One region of the Clostridium sp. 'deep sea' genome, then DNA from elsewhere that is predicted to be linked to it. Evidence: predicted binding sites of a transcription regulator. Region 1 holds the regulator's gene; each other region holds the start of a gene.
The links. The regulator HrcA, encoded in region 1, represses chaperone genes, less so after heat shock. The targets are predictions, from matches to a motif close to TGTTAGCACTCNNNNNNNNNGAGTGCTAACA.
Positions count from the first base shown of each region.

Region 1 (6,455 bases):
GATTGGGGACTTTGGTCTAAATCTTCTCCTGGTGTGCCAGATAACCCAACAAAATAACTTTAACTTACCTATTAGGATAATTAAAGTTCTTAACAAGTTTATGCAAAGAGGGAATCGCTATGAGACTCTCTCTTTGTAATTAATAAAAATATATTGATAGATTGTAAATAACTAACTAAATCTTAAAGTTGGTTATTTATATAACACAAACCTAGATTAGATTTGTGTATTTGTGGGCGACTCTGTTCAAGAGTAATGCTCATAAAACCTTAATGAAAGGGGGCCTATCAATGTATACATCACCTAGTATTTTAGCTACATATCCTGAGAATCAATATAACGGAATTAAAGAAATCGGTGGCGATTGGGGACTCTGGTCTAAGTCTTCTCCAGATTATCCAATTGATCCAGTTCATCCAGTACAACCAGTACAACCTTAATTTATCTATTAGGATAATTAAGGGTCTTATCAACTTTATGCAAAGAGAGAATTTCTATGAAATTCTCTCTTTGTATTTACTAAAATAACTATTTTTATAGAATGAAGATAAAAAAAATTATTAATAGTAGTTGCTTAAAAGATAAAAAACTGGGTAAATATCTTTATGTGAGTTCTTATTAGGTTAAACTAGTATAGAAGTGAGGCAATTTGTAAAATGGGTAAATTTTATGTAAGTTAGTTGTCAAGCTATCTCTCAAACTGTATACTACAATAAGACTTACGATGTTGATAAGGAGGATACATAGTGGATGAGAAATTAAATTTCCATAGTATGTCCGTTCCGGATGTTATGGAGCATTTAAAAACAAGCCCTCAAGGATTAGCTAGTGAGGAAGTAAAGCAAAGACAACAAAAATTTGGTGCTAATAAATTAGAAACAAAAAAGCAAGTATCTAAGCTAGCCATGTTTTTATCGCAGCTTAAAGATGTATTAGTTTTAGTTTTAATAGCTGCTGGACTAATGTCATTTTTTATTGGTAGTTATTCCGATGGAATTATAATGTTCATAATAGTTTTTGTGAATGCAACTATAGGATTTTATCAAGAGTTTAAAGCCGAAAAAATACTCGACAGTCTAAAAAGCCTAGTTCAATCACCCGCAAAGGTTATACGGAATGGCGAGTTACAAGAGACACTGCAGGTGGATTTGGTTCCTGGTGATTTTGTGATTATTGAAGAGGGAGATAAAGTACCTGCTGATATAAGAATAGTTGAAAGCTTTAATCTAAAGTCGAATGATTTTGCGTTAACAGGTGAATCAATGCCTCAAGAAAAACACAGCAATAAAGTTGAAGATTACGCCACCATTGGTGATAGAGATAATATGTTATACCTGGGCACATCAGTTGCTATTGGTAATGCTAAGGGTATTGTAGTGAGTACTGGTATGAATACCGAGTTAGGTAAAATTGCCGACCTTACTCAAACAAGTGACTCTTCGTTATCTCCATTACAAATGGAGTTAGGCACCTTGGGTAATACCTTAACTGCTATTGCAGTTTTTATAAGTATAGTATTGTTTGGAGTAGCTGTATGGCAGGGTTTTTCACTTAGAGCTGCTTTAATTTATGCCTTAGGTATTGCGGCATCTTCTGTACCACAGGCTCTGCCTGCACAAGTATCAGTGGCATTATCTCAGGGTAGCGGTAGATTGGCTGCTAAGAATGCTATTGTTAAAAAACTATCTGCTGTAGAAACACTTGGCTCTACAACAGTTATTTGTACAGACAAAACAGGAACATTAACAAAGAATGAAATGACTGTACAAGCCCTTTACTTTAATGATAAAGAGTATGGAGTTACAGGACTAGGTTATGAACCAACTGGTAACATTGTAAATGAAAACAAAGTGCCTATAACTACTCAAGAACTTTCTGAAATGGAGATTATGTTAGATGCAGCTACTATGGCTTCTAATGCAGAAATTCATCATCCTGATGAGAACCATGCTAATTGGTACCCAATAGGTGATCCCACTGAGGCAGCTTTAATAACATTGTCAACAAAGGTTGGTACAAGGTCGCCTAAAGAAGATGAAGAGAATCCAGAACTACATGAGTTTCCATTTGACTCGTTTAGAAAGAGAATGAGTTCTGTAAGAAAATTTGGCGATAAACAAGTTTTATGTATGAAAGGTGCTACAGATAGTGTTTTAGCTATTACAAAACATATTTATAAGAATGGTAAATCTGTACCCATAACAGAACAAGACAAAAAGAATATTTTAGATATTAACACTAAATATTCAAAACAAGCTATGCGTGTTATATCTATTGCTTATCGTGAGTTAGACCCAAGCGGTAAAGACTATGTTGAAGATGAAATTGAGAAAGATGTTATCTTTTTAGGTATGGTAGCAATGATAGATCCTCCTAAAGAGGGTGTAAAAGAGGCTATTGAAAATGCCCATCAAGCCCATATTCGTACTTTTATAATGACTGGAGACCATGCTATTACAGCTCAAGCTGTTGGTCGTGAAGTTAACTTGTCTTCTACAGGTGAGGATGTAGATGTAGTTACTGGTGCAGAGCTCAATAAAATGTCGGATAAAATGCTTAAAGAAAAAATGGAAGGGCAAGAGGCTGTTATATTCTCAAGGGTGTCTCCTGAAGATAAACTAAGAATAGTTAAAAACCTTAAACAAGAAAATGAGATTGTTGCTGTAACTGGTGATGGTGTGAACGATGCACCAGCTTTAAAAAATGCTCATATAGGCGTTGCCATGGGCACCATAGGCACAGATGTTGCAAAAGAGGCCTCAGAACTGGTTTTACTTGATGATAGTTTTACTACCTTAGTAGATGCTGTTAGAGAAGGTAGAACAATATTTAATAACCTCAGAAAAACAATTTTAGCATCCATGACAACAAATGCAGCAGAGCTTGCAGTTGTTATGTTAGGTTTTGCTAGTGTTGCTTTATTTAAGATGCCAATACCAATTTTAGCTATTCAAATTTTAGCAATTGATTTATTGGCTGAGGTACTTCCCTTAACAGCTTTAACGTTTGATCCTGGTTCACAGACTCTCATGAATGCACCTCCTAGAAATCGTGATGAGCATATTTTAAATAAGAAAAGCGGGATTGAGGTAATATTCTTTGGAGTATTAATAGGTGCATTAGCATTTATTAACTTTGCCTGGTTTGGAAATAGAATGGGTGTAACTTTAACAGATACACATCCTTTATATATGCGTGCTACAACAATTTGTTACGTAACTATTGCTTTATGTCAGTATGCTAATATAATGTCACGAAGATACGAGTTTACATCTGTATTCAATAAATCATTTTTTACAAATACCAAGTTGCTGATATCTATTGGTATTTCGTTTGGAATGGTGTTGCTTGCTATTTACGTACCATTTATTAGCAGGTTCTTAAAATTTGCGCCCCTTCAAATGATGGATTGGCTATACGTTGTGGCTGCTGCTTTTGTGGTATTATTAAGTCATGAAGTGTTAAAAATTATAAGACGCTCTAAAAGAGGCTAAAGAGATTTATAAATAAAAGAATGGGGGAGTAACTGTTCCTCATTCCTTTCTTTTTTTACAGCTAAAAAAGACATATATTCTTTAAATACATGATCAGTTGCTCTATTTTTGCTACTAAACACCTTATAAAACATCCAACATATAAAAAAAGTATGTTTTTTTTCACTAATTCACTGTTAATGCCTTGACAGTTTCGATGTTGGGTGGTATTTTTTTTATAGATTTTAGCACTCACTAAGCTAGAGTGCTAACAAATAAGAAGGTGAGAATATGTTTTTATCCCCACGACAGCTTCAGATTATGCAAGCAGTAGTAAAATTTTATATTGAGTCAGGAGTGCCAGTGGGTTCTCGTACTATCACAAAACACTTTAACTTAGGCGTTAGCCCTGCTACTGTACGTAATGAAATGGCTGACCTAGAAGAGATGGGGTTACTTATTCAGCCTCATGTCTCTGCAGGAAGAATTCCTAGTGACTTAGGATATAGGGTTTATGTTAATTCATTAAATACCAAACAAAAGCCCGATATAGAATCGGTCTCCCGTTTTGAGTCGGAAATTGAACAACGTATAGTAGAGAAAGAACAGCTTTTAATAAATATTGCAGAAACACTATCTCAGTTAACTTCATATGCAACAATAGTAAGTGGTCCATATATTAAGGCATGCAGATTAAAAGAGTTTGCCTTAATACCAGTCAGTGAAAAAGATGTAATCGCATTAGTTGTTACTGATAATGGACTTACAACAAATAAAACGTTACACTTACCAAATGAAATTTTAGCTGAAGATATTGGTTATATAAATAGAGTTCTTAATGCCCGCTTAAAAGGTAGATGTTTAAACGATATAAAGAGCTCTGAAATAAGGCAGTTAGTATCAATGATTAGTGAGCATATTAATAATGAGGATAAAACCTTAATGTCAATCATTAAGCAGGTAGTTGAGGTTCATAAAACACCCATTGTTGCTGATGGAATTATTAATGTACTTAATCAACCTGAGTTTAAAACAGAGAATAAATACTTACAATTGGTTGAGGCCTTAAATGCCCAAGATATCTTAGCTGAGTTACTATCATCAGAAAACATGAGTACCCTAAATATATCTATAGGCAAAGAAATTACCAATGTAAAAATGCAAGAATGTAGTATTATTAAAGTTCCATATTTAATTAATGACCATATTGCAGGTGTTATTGGAGTTTTGGGTCCAAAACGTATGACGTATGCTCGGGTGATATCTTTGCTAGAATATGTTAGTAGAAGAATAGAAGATATATTGCAGGATTAGGAGGGATTATTTTGTCAGTTAAACAAACAGCAAGAACATCTGAAATTGATGAAAAATTAGCGGCTTTAATGACTAATGCTAGAGCAATAAAAGCAGTGGCCGCTGCCGTAGAAGGCACTATAGGTCCCAAGGGTTTAGATACTATGTTAGTGGATGGCTTCAATGATGTTGTCATTACTAATGCTGGTGTTACTATCTTAGAGAAAATGGATGTAACACATCCTGCTGCTAGAATGTTAATTAATATAGCTAAAGCTCAGCAAGCAGAGATAGGTGATGGAACAACTACGGCAACAGTTATGGCGGGTGCTCTTGTTAGTGAGGGAGTAGACCAGGTTGTTAAAGGTGTTCCGGTTGCAAGGGTAATTGAGGGTATTAAGCTTGGAATAAAAGAGGCTCTTAAAGCAATTAAGGAAAAGGCTTTTAATATAAAAGGGTTAGAAGATCCTGTATTAACTAGGATTGCCTATATTGCTGGAAGAGAACATAAAGATATAGCTGAACTAATTGTTAAAGCAGCAAAAATGATTGGTGAAGATAAATTTCAAGATGAAGTATTTAAATTAGCTGATACTGTAATCGCCGAAGAGGGTGCTGAAAATGAGGTTTTTAGTGGTGTTATTATTGATAAAAAAAGACTAAATAGACAAATGCCACTTAATATAGAAGACGCAAAAATACTGATTATAGATGATGCTTTAAAGCCAGAAGAATTAGAAGAAGAGGCGTTAGCTACCGAGATGGGCTTTAAGCGTTATATGGAGCTAAAAAATAAATTTACTACTAATCTACATAAATTAGTTGAGTTGGGAGTAAACGTTGTTTTAGTAGATAGAGCTGTAGATAACTACGCCGAAGAGTTTTTAACAGATGCTGGGGTATTGGTATGCACTAGAGTAGGTAGTAAAGATTTACGAATCGTGTCAGAGCATACTGGTGCCAGACTAATTAAAAGAACTGGATTAAACAAAGATATAACAGAGCTTAAAGAGGTAATAGGTAAAGCTAAAAAAGTGTATGAAGATGTAAGGCTTAAAAAGGTTCGAATTATTGAAGGATATGACAAACCTATGGCAACAGTTTTGGTTGGAGCTGCAACCTCAGAGGTTGTTGATGAACGTGAAAGAATAGCTAAAGATGCTGCTTCATCTGTTCAGGCCGCTATTAAAGGTGGTTACGTTGCTGGTGGAGGTTCAGTAGAGCTTGCTGTTTCTCGTTCCGTAGAGACCCTACGTGAGACTGTTAAAGGAATGGCAGCATATGGAGTTGATTGTGTCAGTAGGGCTTTGCGTAAACCTGTTTTTCAAATAATATTAAATGCAGGTTTTAATCCCTTAGAGAAGCTCGAAGATATAACTGCAGCACAAATTGATCAAGGTAACGAATGTTTAGCTATTGATTGTGATAGTGGAGACATTGTTGATATGAAGGAAATGGGAGTATTTGATCCACTACTTGTAAAATATCATGCAATTAAAGCGGCTGGTGAAATTGCAGAAGCCATTTTAAGGATTGATACCATTATTAAAATGAAAAGCAAAAAAGATAGTGGAGAAATGAATCCTAATTTTAATTTTTAGGTAGGTAGAGTGATGAAAGAGCGAAATAATGAAGAAAAAGAACTAAACCTTGAGAACTCTAAATCAAAGAGTGCTGATGGTGAAGAGG
Region 1 covers NZ_CP063353.1:355,507-361,961, forward strand. Annotated here, with positions in the region: gene IMX26_RS18035 (hypothetical protein) at 1-57, shown strand, start outside; gene IMX26_RS01685 (hypothetical protein) at 291-440, shown strand; gene IMX26_RS01690 (cation-transporting P-type ATPase) at 747-3,494, shown strand; gene hrcA (heat-inducible transcriptional repressor HrcA) at 3,765-4,787, shown strand; gene IMX26_RS01700 (TCP-1/cpn60 chaperonin family protein) at 4,799-6,367, shown strand; gene grpE (nucleotide exchange factor GrpE) at 6,380-6,455, shown strand, end outside.

Region 2 (6,455 bases), 1.0 Mb from region 1:
TAAAGGAGCTGAAAATAAGTGGCAATCTTAGCCTTTGATACCTCAAGCAAAGCCTGTACAATTGCTTTAGGTACTAATGAAAAGTTACTTATAGAGTATACCCTAAACCTTGATTACACTCACTCAGATTACCTATTGTCTTTAATAAAAGAGGCCTTAAGAGTGGCTGATTTAACAATCAATGAGCTAGATGCAATTGGGGTAGTAAAAGGACCAGGGTCATTTACGGGGTTAAGAATTGGCTTAACTGTAGCCAAGGGTTTAGCAATAGCCGCTAACTGCCCTATATATAGCTTTACCTCGCTTGAGGTTTTAGCCGCATCTTATTGGGGTGTAAAAGAACCCGTAATAGCAACTATTCCGGCTCAACGAGGACAAGTATATGTTGGTCAATTTAATTGCAGTGAGGGTAAACCTAAGCTTATAAATGACTACTTTATTGGTAAATTACAAAACGAAATAAGTGATTTAATTTTGGCACATGATAAGGTACACTTAATAAGCAATGATAATAAGGCAAATGCGCAAGAGATTGTTAGTTTATTTGCTGATAAAGTTATAAATAATACCCCTTTTCATAGCTATTCCAGGGCATCTTTAATTTTGCCTTTAGTAGTTGATGCAATCAAAAACAAACAAAAACCATGTAATACAGAAACAGTAGAACCATTTTATATGAGATTATCTGCAGCTGAAGAACAGCGGCTAGAAAGAGAAACTAAAAATGTTAAATCATAGACCCATGCTTCAAAGTGATTTAGATAATATTACTCGTATTGAACACTTAACATACACAAATCCTTGGAGTAAAAATACCTTTATCACAGAGTTAACTCATAACGATCACTCTAGTTATATGGTATTACTAAAAAACGAAACCATAATTGCCTATGGTGGCTTATGGCAGGTATTGGATGAGTCTCATATAACAACAATAGCAGTAGACCCTAACTATCAGGGCAAAGGTTATGGTAATACTATGCTTAACATCTTATTTTCGAAGGCAGTTACTAATGGAGCCACCTCTATTACCCTTGAGGTTAGAGAATCTAATGAAAAGGCCATAAATCTCTACAAAAAGAACGGTTTTTTAGTGGGTGGCAGGCGTATAAAATATTACAGTGATAATAATGAAGATGCCTTAGTAATGTGGAAAAAAGATATTAATAAACTGCATAAACCTCTAGTAGAGTTGGTGATTTAAGGTGAAAACAACTACAACAATTTTAGCTATCGAAACATCGTGTGATGAAACCTCAGTTGCTATTGTTCAAGATGGCCACAGGGTTTTAGCCAATGAAATTTCTTCTCAAATAGACCTACACAGGTTATATGGAGGGGTGGTGCCAGAGATAGCCTCTCGTCGCCATATTAAAAACATAGTACCAGTATACAAAGCCGCTTTACAACAGGCTGGCTTAACTATGGAAGATATAGATGCCATTGCAGTAACCGCAGGTCCAGGTTTAATAGGAGCCTTATTAATAGGTTTATCTTTTGCTAAGGCATTAGCTTTTGGATACAATAAACCACTTGTTACAATTAATCATTTAGCCGGACATCTATATGGATCATTTATTGATAGACCAAACCTACAGCTACCCTTAATTGCCTTAGTAGTATCGGGTGGACATACAGAATTAATATATATGGAAGAACACTTAAAATTTGAACGCATTGCTCATACCCGTGATGATGCGGCGGGCGAGGCCTTTGATAAAATTGCCCGAAGACTAGGCTTAGGTTATCCAGGTGGACCAGTAATTGAAAATATATCCCTTAAAGGGGATAATACAGCCTTTGCTTTTCCGCGAGCCTTTGCCAAAGAAGATACCCTTGACTTTAGTTTTAGCGGGTTAAAATCTGCTGTTATTAATGTAATTCATAAACACGAGCAAAAGAATATAGAGTTACCCGTAAATGATATAGCGGCATCTTTTCAGCAGGCGGTAGTTGATGTATTAGTAGAAAATACTATAAAAGCTGCTAAACTCAAACAAGTTAATCAGGTTGCATTAGCCGGAGGTGTGGCCGCAAACACTGCTTTAAGACAGCAGTTAACTAAGGCGTTGCAGAAACATAATATAAAACTATTTTACCCTCAAAAAGTATACTGTACAGATAATGCAGCCATGGTAGGAGTAGCTGGTTATCACTACTATAAACAGGGTTTAATAGCTAAGTTAAATGCCAATGCCTATGCTACCTTGCCTATTACTGAACACCCCCAATAAGGAGAATACAATGGCAAACTTAAAAGAGATAAAAACAAAACTAAGAAAACAAATTATTGAAAAACGCAGTATTATTAATAAAGATACACGTGAAAAGGCAGACTTACAAATAAAAGAAAATCTTGAGAAAACTGCCCAATATCAACAAGCAAATATAATTCTGTATTATGTTGATTTTCGTGGTGAAGTGTCCACAAAAGAACTCATTGACACAGCCTTAAAAGCTGATAAAATAGTATGCGTGCCTATAACTATACCAAAAACCAGAAGTATTCTTGCTTACCAAATTAAATCTAAAAATGATTTAATAAAAGGAAACTACGGTATTATGGAGCCTAACAAAGAGCACTGCACAGCAATAGACCTATCAAAAATAGATTTAGTAATTACTCCAGGAGTAGCCTTTGATACAAACCGTAATAGACTAGGTTACGGAGGAGGTTATTATGACAGATTAGTTGCTAAACTATCCTCTACTTGTTCAAGAATTGCATTAGCATACGAAACACAAATAGTAGATAAAATTCCTACTGGAATATTTGATGTGCCAGTTAACTTTATAATTACAGAGAATAGAATTATTGGGAGGAACAAGAAGGATGAGGAATTTAAAACCAGGAGAAATTAGAGAAGCAACAATAGATGTTGGCATAAAAAAATCAGTTCGACCAGCTTGGCTTACCTTATTGTTAGGATTTTTAGCAGGTTGTTATATTTCTTTTGCTGGCTTTGCTTCAATTATAATTTCACAAGATGTATCCCAATTTTTAGGATATGGTATGTCTAAAATGATGGCGGGTGTTATATTCAGTTTAGCTTTAATTTTAATTTTATTAGCAGGAGCAGAATTATTTACAGGCAACAATTTGTTAATAATGGCTTGTCAAAAGAAAAAAATCTCTGTAGGTGCTATGTTAAAAAATTGGTCATTAGTTTATCTATCAAACTTTATAGGAGCTGTTTTTGTAGCATTTTTAATAGCAAAATCGGGTTTATGGGCAACTAACCATGGATTTGCTGCTAATGTTGCCTTAAAAGTTGCCAAGGCAAAAGTAAGTATGCCATTTATGCAAGCCTTAATTAGGGGTTTGTTAGCAAACTGGTTGGTATGTTTGGCTGTTTGGGTTGCCACATCGGCTAAAACAGTGTGGGGTAAAATTATTGCCTGTGTGTCAATTATAACTCCATTTGTAGCCTGTGGATTTGAACACTCAATTGCTAACATGTTTTATATTCCTGCTGGAATTATGTTAAAAGGTACTAGTTATATTGCTAATATAGCTCAGTTTGGTGATTTAGGCTCACTTAACTGGGGAAGTATGATTACCTCTAATTTACTTCCTGTAACTATAGGCAATATTATAGGAGGAGCCTTTTTTGTAGGAGCTTTATACTGCTTTGCATATAATAAACAAACTAAAAACAGGTAATATTTATTTAAAGCTTTTCAGGTTGCTTTTGTAAAGTTTTAGTTATATATTAACTTTATATTAACCATTTTTTTATTAAGCTACAACAAAAACATGAAGCTTGTGACTTTTTGTCGTAAGCTTTTTTATTTATACACTTGACATTTTCAATAATATTGGTATATTAATGTATATGATTAGCACTCACTTAGTAAGAGTGCTAATAATCAAAAAATAACTATACAGAGGAGGCATACAGATGGCTATAAAACCTTTGGCTAATCGTGTAATAATTGAAGTACTTAAACAAAAAGAGACCAAAATTGGTGGAATTATAATGCCTGATTCAGCAAAAGAAAAACCTCAAGAGGGTAAAGTGATTGCTGTTGGTATAGGTAAAAGAGATAATAACGGAAACTTAATGCCAATGGAAGTAAAGGCAGGAGATTCAGTACTATTCTCAAAATATGCTGGTAATGAAGTGAAACACAATGGTAGTGAATACCTTGTTATGAAAGAAGAAGACATAATAGCTGTTATCGAAAACTAAACAGGAGGTGTACATAAATGGCTAAACAATTTAAGTACAATGAAGATGCACGTAAAGCTTTAGAACGTGGTGTGAATGCATTAGCTGATGCAGTTAAAGTTACATTAGGACCTAAAGGTCGTAATGTAGTATTAGATAAAAAATTTGGTGCCCCATTAATTACTAATGATGGTGTAACAATTGCTCGCGAAATTGAGGTAGAAGATCCATTTGAAAACATGGGTGCTCAATTAGTTAAAGAAGTTGCTACAAAAACAAATGATGTAGCAGGAGATGGAACAACAACTGCTACTTTATTAGCTCAGGCAATGGTACGTGAGGGACTAAAAAACGTAGCTGCTGGTGCTAATCCAATGATTTTACGTCGTGGTATTGAAGAGGCAGTAATTTGCGCTGTTGAAGAAATTAAAGGCAGAAGCATAACCGTACGTAGTAAAGAAGATATCACTCAGGTAGCTTCTATTTCAGCAAATGAAGCTCAAATAGGTGAGTTAATTGCTGAGGCAATGGAGAAGGTTGGTAACGACGGTGTTATTACTGTAGAAGAATCTAAAAACATGAAAACAACTTTAGAGGTTGTTGAAGGTATGCAGTTTGATCGTGGTTATGTATCTCCTTACATGGTTACAGATGCTGAAAAAATGGAAGCAATTTTAGATAATCCATATATCTTATTAACAGATCGCAAGATTACAAATATTCAAGACTTATTACCTTTACTTCAACAAATGGTTGAAAGAGGAAGCTCTTTAATTATTATTGCAGAAGATATCGAAGGTGAAGCATTAGCTACATTAGTAGTAAACAAACTACGTGGTATCATGAATGCTGTAGCTGTTAAAGCTCCTGGTTTTGGTGATCGTCGTAAAGCTATGTTAGAAGATATTGCTATTTTAACAGGTGCTCAAGTTATTTCTGAAGACTTAGGTTTAGAGCTAAAGAATACAGATATGAACATGTTAGGAAAAGCACATCAAGTACGTATTACTAAAGAAGAAACAATTATTATAGATGGTGCTGGTGAGCAAGGTGGAGTTGATAACCGTGTTCGTCAAATTAAAGCCCAAATAGAAGATACAACTTCTGATTATGACCGCGAAAAGCTTCAAGAGCGTTTAGCTAAATTATCTGGTGGTGTTGCAGTTATTCAGGTAGGTGCCGCTACTGAGGTAGAGTTAAAAGAGCGTAAGCTACGTATAGAAGATGCTTTATCTGCTACACGTGCAGCTGTAGAAGAAGGAATTATTTCTGGCGGTGGCACAGCTTTACTTGAGATTCAAGCTAAAGTTAAAGAGGTAGTAGAGAGACTAGAAGGCGATGCTAAAACAGGTGCTAAAATTGTTGAGCGTGCTTTAGAAGAGCCAGTTCGTCAAATCGCCTTTAATGCTGGTTTAGAGGGCAGTGTTATTGTATCAGAAGTAGTTAAATCTGATTCAGGCGTTGGTTTTGATGCCTTAAATGAGCGTTATGTGAACATGATAGAAGCTGGTATTGTTGACCCAGCTAAGGTTACTCGCTCAGCTTTACAAAACGCTGCAAGTATTGCTGCTATGATTTTAACAACAGAAACATTGGTTGCTGATATTCCAGAAGAAGAGCCAGCAATGCCAGCAGGTCCAGGCATGGGTGGCGGAATGCCAATGATGTAGTAAAATACGAAATGCTCACAAATTGTGAGCATTTCTTTTTTTATAATTAAAAAATATTGTACCATTTTGCTTCTTACAAATCTTTTTGGTAGTCAGTAATATATAGTATCTACACAAATTATTAAATAACCTCTCTAAACTTTTGTTTTATACTACAATCCATAGCCTCTCCAATTATATTAAGTGAACTCAATATGCAATTAAACATTATTTTAAAATAATTTAAAAGATGTTAATTAATAATTTTATGTGGAAATATGTAAAATATATTTGACATATAGCTATTTAGATAATACAATGAATATACGAGATAACATAATTATACATCCATAGGTTTAGGGTTTAAAGACAACATGAAAGGAGCTGTAAAGTGAAAAATATTAAAAAACTTAATGCAAAGAAAATCATTATAGTTGTTGTATCTTTATGTTTAGTAGTAGCTTTAGTATATTTTGGCATAGTTAGAGACTATTTATTTAGGTTGTATTCAGTGGATCAAAAGCTGGAAGACTTTAATTACTTATGTGAAACAATTGAAGCTGATTATTGTTTTTTTGAAGATTGGGAAGAGAGTTATCCTTTAAGTTTTGAAAAACTAAGAGAACAATTTAAA
Region 2 covers NZ_CP063353.1:3,138,239-3,144,693, forward strand. Annotated here, with positions in the region: gene tsaE (tRNA (adenosine(37)-N6)-threonylcarbamoyltransferase complex ATPase subunit type 1 TsaE) at 1-38, shown strand, start outside; gene tsaB (tRNA (adenosine(37)-N6)-threonylcarbamoyltransferase complex dimerization subunit type 1 TsaB) at 19-738, shown strand; gene rimI (ribosomal protein S18-alanine N-acetyltransferase) at 725-1,204, shown strand; gene tsaD (tRNA (adenosine(37)-N6)-threonylcarbamoyltransferase complex transferase subunit TsaD) at 1,206-2,234, shown strand; gene IMX26_RS14625 (5-formyltetrahydrofolate cyclo-ligase) at 2,245-2,862, shown strand; gene IMX26_RS14630 (formate/nitrite transporter family protein) at 2,834-3,664, shown strand; gene groES (co-chaperone GroES) at 3,903-4,193, shown strand; gene groL (chaperonin GroEL) at 4,211-5,842, shown strand; gene IMX26_RS14645 (S41 family peptidase) at 6,213-6,455, shown strand, end outside.
Region 2: the regulator HrcA is predicted to act here: its motif matches at 3,839-3,869, upstream of groES (co-chaperone GroES).

Region 3 (6,455 bases), 1.4 Mb from region 1:
ACGTGAAACATACTCATTAAGGGTAACCAGTTTTTTCTCTGTAGATGAATAAAACATTAATAAAGACTCAAGTACATCTTTATTGCTACCAAATTTCTCATAAACGCCATATTTTAATTGTCTGCCAAAAGAGTTATAAAACTTTTCATAACTCTCACGGTCATTTTTAAGCATGTTTTCAAGTTCATTTTTTATTTTAGTTTGAATATTTTTAGCAATCCGTTTTAACTGCCTATTATGCTGTAACATTTCACGTGAGATATTTAAAGATAAATCTGCTGAATCAACCATTCCTTTAACAAAGCTAAAGTAGTCTGGTAAAAGGTCTTGGCATTTATTCATTATTAATACACCATTAGAGTATAACTCTAAGCCTTTTTCATACTCCTTGGAGTAATAATCAAAGGGAATTTGCTCTGGTATATATAATATAGCATTATAACTAATCATACCTTCTACACTTATGTGTAAATGCTTTAAAGGTTTATCAAAACCATAACGTTTTTCGGTATAGAAATTTTCGTAATCTTCTTTAGTTAGCTCTTTTTTGTTTTTTCTCCAAATTGGAACCATACTATTAACTGTTTTTTCTTCTACAACTTCTTCGTAATCTTCTTCACTGCCCTCTTTTAATTTATGGCTAGTAGTATCCATTTTAATTGGGTAACGAATAAAATCTGAGTATTTTTTTATTATTGATTTTAATTTGTACTCTTCTAAGTATTCATCATAGTTTTCGTCTTCGGTATTTTGCTTTAAAGTAAGTGTAATTTCGGTACCTGTTGTTGGCTTTTGGCACTCTTCAATTGTATAACCATCAGCACCACTAGACTGCCATTTATAGGCTTCATTATTATCTAAAGCTTTACTTATTACAGTAACATCTTCGGCTACCATAAAGGCTGAGTAAAAGCCTACTCCAAATTGACCAATAATATCAAAGCCATCTTTCATTTCATTTTCTTTTTTAAATGCCAATGAGCCACTTTGAGCAATTGTTCCTAAATTATTCTCTAACTCATCTTTAGTCATACCTATACCAGTATCAATAACTGTTAATGTTCTGTTTTCTTTATTGGCAATTATTTTTATATAATAATCGTCTTTATTAAAAGTTTGAGAACTATCAGCTAAATCTCGGTAGTAGATTTTATCAATGGCATCACTAGAATTGGAGATTAGTTCTCTTAAAAATATTTCTTTGTGGGTGTAGATTGAATTAATCATCATATCTAACAATCTTTTAGATTCGGTTTTAAACGCTTTTTTAACCATTTTGAGTTCTCCTTAAGTATTATAAGTAGTTATTAGCACTCTCGTGCTGCGAGTGCTAATTTATTATACATTATTTTACTTATTTTTGTAAATGATTAATTTTTTATAGTTCCTTTTTTATTCACTATAAACTAAATACTTAATAATTGTCTTTAAACTAAAAACTACATATTTATTATTTTGGTAGCTACATTGTTAGCAAACACCTTCATTGTGTTCTACAAATATTAAGCTTGGCTTTAACAGCAATTAAGCTTGCATGTCATTATTACTCACTAAAAAAAGTGAAAAAAATAAAAGATAACTTACTCTTAATTAGGAAAATATAAATACCTATTATAAGCTACTTATTAAAATATTCGCTCTCTAAAATAGCAAAAAAATATTGGTCAGTCCATTTGTTATTCCAAAACAGCTCTTCTTTAAAGACTGCTTCTTTTCTCATACCTACCTTTTGCATTATAGTGGCTGAACCTACATTGTTAGCATTACACATACCTACTACTTTATGTGTTTTAAGTTGCTCAAAGGCAAACTTGAGTAAACTTTTAGTTGCATCACAGCCAAAGCCCTGTTTTTGATACTGGGGTAAAATGACATAGCCTATTTCATAACTTTTGCGATACTCACTATAAAGCCAAGTATAAGCCACCCCAATTGCTGTTTTGGTATTATCATTTTTTCTACTAATAATAAAATCAAAATTTTTTACTTCTGGCCTCATTCTCTTAATAAATAACTCTCGTGTTTTTTGTTTATCCTCTTTTACATATTCCTCGTAATACCATAAGTCTTTATTGGTCTCAACATCAACTATAAAATCTAAATCTTTAGCTGTTTCTAGTGGTCTTAATATTACTTTTTCGCCTGCTATATTATTTATCAAAAATGAACACCTCCTTATGTTAATATTAAATGATTATTATTTACTTATTATCTTGATATTTTTCTAAGTACATCTCTAAAGGATATAAAATTAAAACAATTACTACTAGTGCGTATAATATAGGTCTAAACTTAGCATGAATACTAAAGGCATAGACCTCTGTTTCTGTAATGTAATTTCCAGCCGCAATATATTTTGTTAAACTACCAATTACTCCAATGATTAAGGTAACAATTTTGTATTTACGTAGTATAACTAGAGATTTTTTAATATTAATATCAATGTTACTTTTAAAATAACATTTTATTATTTTATAAAAATCTTTAACAGTTTTAGTAGCTAACATAAATAAAAATAAGTTTAAAACTACAAACAGAATCTCCTTTAAATCTATAATTATATTTATAGGAACCATACTTGCTATGCATATTATAAAAAAAATAATGTAAATTAAAATGCCCATTTTTTCTCCTACCTATAATTTATTTTAGTGATTTTACTATTATACAACTACCTCTTTTACTCTTTCTCTAAAAATATAGCTTTACCTAGTTCTTTAAATCCACATTTATCATAAAGCTTTTGGGCAGCAATATTATGGGTATATAACCTTATGGATTGGGCCCGTGTTTGTTTTTGTATATCTATGGCTTTACTCATTAGCTTATAAGCAATTTGCCTACGCCTAAACTCTGGTGCGGTCCAAAGCTCGTCAACATACAACACTCCTTTATTCCACTTACCCACTTTTGGCATATAAATGAGTGAAATCCAGCCAATAAGTATATTCTGATATTCGGCCGCAAATACGTAAAAATCGTTATGATTTAGTTCACTATAAGCGTCACCAAAAGTTTTTTTTGCGTTCAGCTCTTTTTCTTCATTTGTTCTTGCACAACCTGTTTGTCGCCAATACACCATGTTATCAAATTTATGATAATTGTTTTTAGTTATTCTTTTTATCTTAATATCTATGCTATTGTTCATTGGATGCCCTCCTGAAAATTACTAATTCGTTATATAATCTAAAAATAAATAGTTTTGCCTTTTTTACGTCATTATAGGATTAATATTATTATAAAACATCTGCCAATTTGTTCGATTTCTTTAATATAAAAGTAGGAATTTCATGCTCTAACTCCCAGGTTATACTTATTGGTTTTGATCCTGCATGAGATACATAGTTTGCTTTGCCTAATAAGTAATAAGGGCTCGTTATACCATTTTCTCTTTTATTTTCTCTAACAAACAATATCACAGTATTTTCATTTTTACGTTGATTAACATATCTCTGACCTGTTGCTGAGGTAATAGATGTTCTGCTTTGTGATTGCCAGTGAAAAAGCTTAGAGCTAATGGCATAATCTTCGTAAAGAGTAGTTTTTGTAAAGTCCTTTTCTGATTTATTGAGGGTTACAAAAAATAAATCTGTGTTTTTTTCTTTAATATATAATACCCCTTCTCTAAAAGGCTTTTGATAGTATTCCGTGTTTACAGCAAAGGCAGTTAAGATTTGCTTTATATTATATTTTGCATATAGCTCAAGTGGACAATTGTATTCTAAGGAAATACTTTTACCAATAAAATCTATTGTATGTTTGTTATATTCAAGCAATTCTATTATCTCATTAAAAATTTCTGAATTATCATTTTTTAGTCTGTAAAGATACTCAACTGTCTTGCCATCTGGTGACTTATTCCAAACAGTATAGTGAAACATTGTTAACATAAGCTTTTCATCTGAATTTAGCGTTTGTAAAGTGTAAACCTTTTGCTTTAAGTAACTCAAAATAAAATCTATAAATTTCTTAGAGTTAATATATAGTACTCTTTGAAACACACTTTTTAAATCATTTTTATCCTTTTGAATTACATTTTGTTTAATGTTTTCTAAAACACCTAGTTCATATAGACTTGATGTTTTATAGATTTGCCAAGATTTTAACTGATAATATTCTAAAAAATTTAAAACCGTTAAAGGAAGATTTGTCTGATGTTTATAGTTCCTAATCAGCCTTCTTAATTTATTTTTATCTACATATATATTTTTTAAGTTTTCAAGAATATAGTCTTTTGCTTTTCTTTCTAATTGTATATAACACCCTTTTGGAAGTGTAGGAAAGTCTTTTTCAACTTCATTCTTTATGCTGTGTGCAGTTTTTCCAATAATACTTCTTATTTTAGAGTTGTAGTCATAGTTACCATTTGCTTGACCCACAAAATCTAAAACAGTTAACACATCTTTATCTTCAGAAATTCTTAATCCTCTTCCTAACTGCTGAATAAATATAGTGGCTGAATCAGTTGGTCTTAAAAATAATACCGTATTTATAGCTGGTATATCTACACCTTCATTGTATATGTCAACTACAAAAATAAATTTCAAATCTCCACTTTTTAGTTTATCTTTAGCTGATTTTCTCTGCTCTTTAGAAGAACTAGAGTCGATGTTTATTGATGGAATATTACATTTATTAAAGTAATAACTCATAAATTTTGCGTGGTCTTGACTTACACAAAAGCCTATGCCTTTAACTTCATTAATGTCATTTATGTATTTATCTAACTGCCTGACTATTAAATCTGCTCTCATATCATTTCCTGTGTACAAATTACTTAATTCACTAGTTTCATATCTACCCCTACTCCAAGTAACAGTATCTAAACTCACACTATCTGTTATACCAAAATAATGAAAAGGGCATAGTAAATTTCTATCTATAGCCTCATGTAATCTAATTTCATATGAAATTCTATCATTAAAATACTTCAAAATATCTATATTATCTGTTCTTTCTGGAGTTGCTGTTAATCCCAGTAAAATTTGTGGACTAAAGTACAACAGTATTTTGTCATATGAAAAAGCAGCACCATGATGGGCTTCGTCGAGAATAATATAATCAAAATAGTTTTCTTCAAATAATAAAAACTTATTATTATAGTTTAGGGTTTGAATTGAAGCAAACAACTGATTATATTGAGTTGGTTTATGCTCACCAATCCAAAGGTCACCAAAGTTATTATCATTTAAAATGGTTCTAAATGTAATTAAACTTTGCTCTAAAATTTCTTTACGATGAGCCAAATATAAAAACCTACAGCTCTTATTTTTTTTATAATACTGCTTAAAATCAAAAGCAGATACAACTGTTTTACCTGTTCCTGTTGCAGCAACTATTAGGTTTTTAAATGATTTATATACTGTTCTTTCTACTTCCAGTTTATCTAAAATTTCTTGTTGATACATATAAGGTTTTATGATAAAAGAGTAATTAATATTATTTTCGGTTTGCTCTTTGCTAAGCGATTTTTTTAATACTCTTACATCATTCTCATTATTACCATCAAAATGTACAAAGTCATTTGCATACCAATATGTTTCAAAAGTAACCCTATACTTATTTATTATTTCGGGTGAAGTATATTCAGAGATTTTTAGATTCCATTCTGTTCCCTCTGATAAAGCTGCTTTTGATATATTTGAAGAACCAATATAGGCTGTACTAAAACCCGATTCTCTGTGAAAATAATAAGCTTTAGCATGTAGTCTGGTTCTTTTAGTATCGTAGGAAATCTTTATTTCGGTATTTGGCAATTCTGATAGTATTTTTATTGCCTTAAAATCAGATGCCCCCATATAAGACGTTGTTATAACTCTCAGTTTTTTATTCTTTGTATGTTCTTTTAAACAATCAATTAATAACCTTAATCCACTATGTTTTATAAATGATACTAATAAATCAACTCTATCAGCAGTTGCAATCTCTTTTCTTAATTCACTAAAAACGGTTGGTTCAGTATACGAACCTGTAAAAAGAGTACTGTTTGCAATTGAGGTCACCGGAAATATTATCTCTTGGTTTTTATTAAAAATCTCTTTTGCAAATATTCCTTTTAGTAATTCAAAATCAGCTACTTGATATTTGTTAAAGCTCTTATCATCAACAAGTATAGATAATTGACTTATTATGTTATTGACAATGTTAATTTGAGTTACAAGATCATCATTTGAACTCTTAAAGTAGTTTAAACCTTTTTTCATTATTAAGTTAAAATAGGTAGTTAATATACTCGCTGAATCTGTATAATCAATTTTGTCTTTTAATACTTCAATATCTTTTTCACTTGTAATAAGAGCAGATATATCTTTATTAATTACTTGCTCATATGCACCTTTTATTAGTTTCATATATTTCTCCATATTTATAAATATAAAATAATATCTCTAATGTTTATATAGACATAATAATATTCTGTATAGTATGGTTATTTCCTTGTATTTTGTGAAATATAC
Region 3 covers NZ_CP063353.1:1,801,063-1,807,517, forward strand. Annotated here, with positions in the region: gene htpG (molecular chaperone HtpG) at 1-1,275, opposite strand, end outside; gene IMX26_RS08410 (GNAT family protein) at 1,619-2,161, opposite strand; gene IMX26_RS08415 (hypothetical protein) at 2,202-2,624, opposite strand; gene IMX26_RS08420 (GNAT family N-acetyltransferase) at 2,681-3,148, opposite strand; gene IMX26_RS08425 (DEAD/DEAH box helicase) at 3,237-6,350, opposite strand.
Region 3: the regulator HrcA is predicted to act here: its motif matches at 1,306-1,336, upstream of htpG (molecular chaperone HtpG).